Regions from separate parts of the Pseudomonas sp. B33.4 genome, predicted to be linked through region 2. Evidence: predicted binding sites of a transcription regulator. Region 2 holds the regulator's gene; the other holds the start of a gene.
The links. The regulator FliA, encoded in region 2, starts transcription of late flagellar genes. The targets are predictions, from matches to a motif close to CTAAAGTTTNNNNNNNNNNNGCCGNTAA.

Region 1: U6037_RS00625 (methyl-accepting chemotaxis protein) is a predicted target of FliA. The motif match lies at 1,762-1,789, and genes of this name have one in related genera.

The regions. Positions count from the first base shown of each region.
Region 1 is NZ_CP140706.1:123,059-126,471, reverse strand. It holds gene U6037_RS00625 (methyl-accepting chemotaxis protein) at 1-1,646, opposite strand, end outside; gene U6037_RS00620 (sigma-70 family RNA polymerase sigma factor) at 1,951-2,451, shown strand; gene U6037_RS00615 (FecR family protein) at 2,451-3,413, shown strand, end outside.
Region 2 is NZ_CP140706.1:1,774,362-1,777,774, forward strand. It holds gene fleN (flagellar synthesis regulator FleN) at 33-863, shown strand; gene fliA (RNA polymerase sigma factor FliA) at 860-1,600, shown strand; gene U6037_RS07905 (chemotaxis response regulator CheY) at 1,767-2,138, shown strand; gene U6037_RS07910 (protein phosphatase CheZ) at 2,157-2,945, shown strand; gene U6037_RS07915 (chemotaxis protein CheA) at 3,000-3,413, shown strand, end outside.

The DNA of each region.
Region 1 (3,413 bases), 1.7 Mb from region 2:
AAACCGGCCTGGTTGGCCACTTCAACGCTCTGCTCGCTGGACGCCTGACTGGCGTTCATGGTGGTCACCGCTTCACGCGAACCGACCTGTAGCGAAGTGATCATCTTGTGGATCTCTTCCGCCGACTCCTGGGTGCGGTGAGCGAGGTTACGCACTTCGTCCGCCACCACCGCAAAACCACGCCCGGCTTCACCGGCACGTGCCGCTTCGATCGCAGCGTTGAGTGCCAGCAGGTTGGTCTGTTGCGAAATGCCTTTGATCACATCGAGGATGTGACCGATGTTGTCGGTGCTGGCATTGAGGGTTTCGATCTGCGTGCACGACAGGCTGATCTTCTGCGACAGTTCGGTCATCGCTTGAATCGTCTGCTCGACCACCTGCCGACCGTCATCAGCCTGCTCGCTGGCGCCACTGGCATGCTGCGAAGCATCGGCGGCGTTGCGCGCAATTTCCTGTGTGGCGGCGCCCAATTCGTTGATTGCTGCGGCCACACTGTTGGTGCGCGCACTTTGCTCGTCGGAACCGACGATCGAGGCGTTGGACGACGCCATCACCCGTTGCGACAAATCATGAACATGACGGGTTGCCGACGACACTTCGGAAATCGACGCGTGAATCCGCTCAACGAACTGGTTGAAGGCGCTGCCCAATTCACCGAACTCGTCTTTGCTCTCGACCACCAGACGACGGGTCAGATCGCCTTCGCCTTGAGCGATGTCTTTCATCGCACGGCCCATGGTGGTCAGCGGACGCATCAGGACGTTGATCAACAGGCTCAGCAGCAGTGCAATCGCCGCCACCGCAACGAACATCGCGATCAGCGCCGAGGTGCGGAATTGGCTGAGTGCGGCGTAGGCTTTGTCGCGATCGATCGACAGACCGATGTACCACTGCGCATTCGGCAGATCGCTGACCGGGGTGAACGACAGAATGCGTTCCTGGCCGTTAAGCACCACGTTCTGGTTGCCCTTCTCGATGCGCACGCTGGTGTTCGGATAGATGTCTTTCAGGTTTTTCATGACCTGATCTTTGTCCGGACTGACGATCACCTGACCGTCGGCACTGACCAGGAATGCATGGCCAAGACCACCGAAGTCCACCGAGTTGATGATCTTCACCAGGGTTTCCAGGCTCAGGTCACCGCCAACGACGCCGAGCAGTTCGCCGTTCTTCTTCACCGGCATGGCGATGGTTACCACCAGGCCACCGACAGCAGCCATGTACGGCGGCGTCAGCATGGTTTTGTCAGCCGCGACGGCTTGCTTGTACCAAGGGCGCTGACGCGGGTCGTAGCCGTCCGGCATCTTCGCGTCAGGGCGCTGAGTGAACACACCGTTGGCCTGGCCAACGTAGGTGAACTGGAAGTTCGAGGTGAAGGCCGGTTGATCGACCAGGCCCGGGAAATCGGCGTCCTTGCCCTGATGGGCGACGTTCTGCGCGAGGTTTTCCAGCACCAGAATCCGCCCGCTCATCCAGTTCTGCACGCTGCTGGCGGTCAGATCACCGGCCTGCTGCACAGAGGACTGGAGGTTCTGGCGAATGGTGTTTCGCTGCAGATAGTCGTTGTAGAGGGTGAACAGCGCGAACGCCAGGACCACGACGCCCGAGGCGGCCAACAGGATTTTATGGCTGAACTTGAGATTCATTTCATGGGACTTCTTATGCCAAAAGTGGGGATGCGTTCCGGATGCAACATTCCATGTACAGCGCAGGCAGCGTTCTTCTGGCCGCTCTACTTTGGTGCACGCATGTCTCACCAGTCTGTCGGCACGTGTCGGAGAAATCTTAGGGCTGTGCGGGAAATGGATGGCATTTCTGGCGAATTCCCGCTGAACGGCGTACTAGAGCGGCTGGTGACCGGTTTTTTATGAGCGTTGTATCAGTGGCAGTTGCAAATTCTGTAACCCTTGATGACAATGCGAGTAATTATCATTTGTGACGTTCGCGTTCATGTCCTCACCTGAGTTTGCAGTACAGGCGCTTTACAGTAGTCATCACGGCTGGCTCAACGCCTGGCTGCGCGCGCGGCTGGGCAACGCGGCAGATGCGGCAGATCTGGCCCAGGATACTTTCGTACGCCTGTTGCAACGCACCGAACGCCTCGAACTCAAAGCACCTCGCGCCTTCCTGCGCACCATCGCGCGTGGTCTGGTGATTGATCATTGGCGGCGCGAGGAAATCGAACGCGCCTATCTGGAAACCATTGCGCATCTACCCGAAGCCGAAACGCCAAGCGCCGAAGCCCGCGCACTGGTAATCGAACTGCTGGAAAGCATCGCGCGCATGCTTGAAGGACTGAAGCCGAAAGTGCGTCAGGCCTTTCTGCTGGCGCAGTGCGAAGGTTTGACCCACAAGCAGATCGCCGAACAGATGGGCCTGTCGTTGCGCTCGGTCGAACGTTACGTCGCCGATGCGCTGTATCACTGCTACGTGCTGCGGTACGAAAACTGATGCCTGTGGATAATCTTTCTCTGAGTCGCCGCACCGAGCCGCAGCAACAGGTGGTCAAGCAGGCCATTCACTGGCTGTTGCGACTGCGCAACAATCACGATAATCCGCGCCTGAACCGCCAGTGTGAACAGTGGCGCGCTGAACATCACGAGCATGAACTGGCCTGGCAGCGGGTGCAGTCGCTGCAAGCCGAATTGAGCAATAACCTGCGCGCAGTGCACGGTGCGCAAGTGGCGTTCAACACTCTGGAAAACAGTGCTCAGGGTTTGGGCCGGCGACAGGCCTTGAAATTGCTGTCTGGCGCTTTGCTGATGGGCTCCGCTGCATGGCTGGCCAAGGACACTGCGGCATGGCAACAGTGGAGCGCCGATTACACTACGGCGACGGGCGAGCGGCGCGGCTTCCAGTTGCCGGATGGCACGCGGATCGAACTGAACACCGCGAGTGCAGTGGATCTGGATTACACCGCGCAGCGGCGGCTGATCAAACTGACGCGCGGCGAGATCATCGTCACCTGTGGCGGCGCTGATCAGGGGGCATCCTTCGAGCGGCCGCTGCGCGTGCAAAGCCGTCACGGCATTTACGAACCGCAGGATGCGCGGTTCATCCTGCGTCAGGATAGCCGTTGCACGCGACTCAGCGTCACCAGTGGCCGGGTTGCCATTCACTCCGGTACGACATCGCTGGAAGCACTCGCCGGGCAGAGTTATCTGATCGACCACCACCAGGTACGTCCGGCGCCGCCGCTGGATATGGATGCCGGCGCGTGGGTCGATGGCCTGATCGTCACACGCAATATGCGCCTGGGCGACTTTCTCGCTGAAGTCGGGCGTTATCGCCAGGGCTTTCTGAGTTGTGCGTCCGACGTTTCCGAGCTGCGTCTGTCCGGCGTGTTCCGCCTGGAAGACACCGACAAGCTGCTAGCCATCCTGCCGCAGACGTTGCCGGTACAGTTGCGCTAC
Region 2 (3,413 bases):
TCCGTCTATGCAAGACAAGGTAAAGAAATAACATGGGCAGCATGCATCCCGTACAGGTGATCGCGGTGACCGGCGGCAAAGGTGGCGTCGGCAAGACTAACGTGTCAGTGAACTTGTCTCTGGCGCTGGCAGAGCTTGGCCGTCGGGTCATGCTGCTGGACGCCGATCTGGGACTGGCGAACGTCGACGTTTTGTTGGGTCTGACCCCTAAACGCACATTGGCCGACGTGATCGAAGGCCGTTGCGAATTGCGCGACGTGCTGTTGCAAGGCCCCGGTGGCATCCGCATCGTCCCGGCCGCGTCCGGCACTCAGAGCATGGTGCACCTGAGCCCGGCGCAACATGCCGGTCTGATTCAGGCGTTCAGCGACATCGGCGACAATCTCGACGTACTGGTGATCGACACCGCTGCGGGTATTGGTGACTCGGTAGTCAGTTTCGTCCGCGCCGCCCAGGAAGTGTTGCTGGTGGTCTGCGATGAGCCGACCTCGATCACTGACGCTTACGCGCTGATCAAGTTGCTCAACCGCGATTACGGCATGAACCGCTTCCGCGTTCTCGCCAACATGGCGCAGAGCCCGCAGGAAGGGCGCAACCTGTTCGCCAAGTTGACCAAGGTCACGGATCGTTTCCTCGACGTCGCCCTACAATACGTCGGCGCCGTGCCTTACGACGAAAGCGTGCGTAAAGCGGTGCAGAAGCAGCGTGCGGTGTACGAAGCCTTCCCGCGTTCCAAGTGCGCACTGGCGTTCAAGGCGATCGCGCAGAAGGTCGATACCTGGCCGCTGCCCGCCAACCCGCGTGGCCACCTTGAGTTTTTCGTCGAGCGCCTCGTGCAGCAAACGGCAGGGCCCGTGCTATGACCGCTAGCGGTATGAACTACTACAAGAAGTCGGCACGCGACGCTCAGTACGAGCTGATCGAGCGTTACGCGCCGCTGGTCAAACGCATTGCCTACCACTTGCTGGCACGCTTGCCGGCGAGTGTGCAGGTCGAAGACCTGATCCAGGCCGGGATGATCGGCCTGCTCGAAGTCTCGACCAAATATGACGCCAGCAAAGGCGCCAGTTTCGAAACGTACGCGGGCATTCGAATCCGCGGCGCGATGCTCGACGAAGTACGCAAAGGGGACTGGGCGCCACGCTCGGTTCATCGCAATACCCGTATGGTCAGCGACGCAATTCGCTCAATTGAAGCTAAAACCGGCCGTGATGCTAAAGATCACGAGGTTGCGGCCGAACTCCAATTGAGTCTCGACGATTACTACGGGATTTTGAATGACACCTTGGGCAGCCGCCTGTTCAGTTTCGACGACCTGCTGCAGGACGGCGAACACGAAGGGCTGCACGAGGATGGCGCGAGTGCTCATCTTGAGCCGTCACGCGATCTGGAAGATGAACGTTTCCAGGCAGCGTTGGCGGACGCGATTGCCAATTTGCCGGAGCGTGAGCGACTGGTGTTGGCGCTGTACTACGACGAAGAGCTGAACCTCAAGGAGATCGGTGAAGTCCTTGGCGTCAGTGAATCGCGGGTCAGCCAGTTACACAGCCAGTGCGCGGCCCGTTTGCGGGGGCGTTTGGGGGAGTGGCGAGCGCGCTGAAGGCAGTGTGGGGACACTGCGAACGAGGCTGGTGCGGTGATGAACGGCACCGGTCTTGCTCTGTTGTGCTCCAGACAGTCTTCGAGTGCTGCGCCGATTGATTGAAGTGGCGCGTCCAGGTGCTGGGCGCGTTTAAGACTGCTTGGAGGTCGAATTGAACAAAGACATGAAAATCCTCATCGTTGATGACTTCTCAACGATGCGGCGGATCATCAAGAACCTGCTGCGTGATCTTGGGTTCACCAACACCGTCGAGGCTGACGATGGCGTGACTGCCATTCCAGTGCTCAACAGCGGCAGCATCGACTTTCTGGTAACGGACTGGAACATGCCGGGCATGACCGGTATCGACCTGCTGCGTCACGTGCGTGCCGATGAAAAGCTCAAGCACTTGCCAGTGCTGATGGTGACTGCAGAAGCCAAGCGCGAGCAGATCATTGAAGCCGCTCAGGCCGGTGTAAACGGCTACGTAGTCAAACCTTTCACGGCTCAGGCGTTGAAAGACAAAATCGAGAAGATTTTCGAACGCATCGGCTGATGAACGCGCGGGGGAGCTATGGAGCATAACGAATCTTCACAGGGCGATTTCGAGTCGACCCTGAAAAAACACGCGGTCGAACTGGTCGAAAGCCTTGAAAAAGGCAGGTTCGGCGACGCTGTGCAACTGATCCATGAGCTCAATCAGACCCGTGACCGTGGCCTGTACCAGGAAGTCGGCAAGCTCACACGTGAACTGCACAGTGCGATCGTCAACTTCCAGATCGACCCGAACATGCCGCAGGCCGAGGAAGTGTCGCAAATCACCGACGCCACCGAACGCCTGGGCTATGTGGTCAAGCTGACAGAGGCCGCGGCCAACCGCACCATGGATCTGGTGGAAAGCGCCACGCCGGTGGTCAACAGTCTGGCTGATGAAGCGCAGACCTTGAGCGCCGATTGGGGTCGTTTCATGCGTCGCGAGGTCGGGGCTGAAGAATTCCGTGAACTGGCGCGCCGGGTCGACGGTTTTCTGTCACGCAGCAGCACGGACAACCGTGCGGTGTCGAGCAATCTCAACGACATCCTGCTGGCCCAGGATTACCAGGACCTGACCGGTCAGGTGATCAAGCGTGTGACCCAACTGGTCACCGAAGTCGAAAGCAATTTGCTCAAACTTGTGCTCATGGCCAGTCAGGTCGACCGCTTTGCGGGCATCGAACATGACCGCGCCGCGATGCTTGCAGAAAAAGATCCACAAAAACATCTCTCGCAGGGTGAAGGTCCGCAGATTCATGCCGATAAACGAGAAGACGTTGTGTCCGGTCAGGACGATGTGGACGATTTGTTATCCAGCCTCGGGTTCTAGAGTTTTGGAATTTTAGGTTTTTTGGGTTTTTAGACCTGTAGGAGCACCCCATTAATGAGCTTCGGCGCCGATGAAGAGATCCTTCAGGATTTCCTGGTTGAGGCCGGCGAGATTCTTGAGCAACTGTCCGAACAACTGGTCGAGCTGGAAAGCCGTCCGGATGACGCAGATCTGCTCAACGCAATTTTTCGCGGTTTCCACACTGTAAAAGGGGGCGCCGGCTTCCTTCAGCTCAATGAGCTGGTGGAGTGCTGTCACATCGCCGAAAACGTGTTCGACATCCTGCGCAAGGGTGAGCGTCGCGTTGATGCAGAACTGATGGACGTTGTCCTCGAAGCGCTGGACGCGGTGAACAGTATGTTCAGCGAAGTCCGCGAGCGTGCTCCGATCACCGCTGCCACCCCGCAACTGCTGGCCGCTCTGGCGCGTCTGGCCGAACCGCAATCGGCGGACGCCACCCCGGCTTCG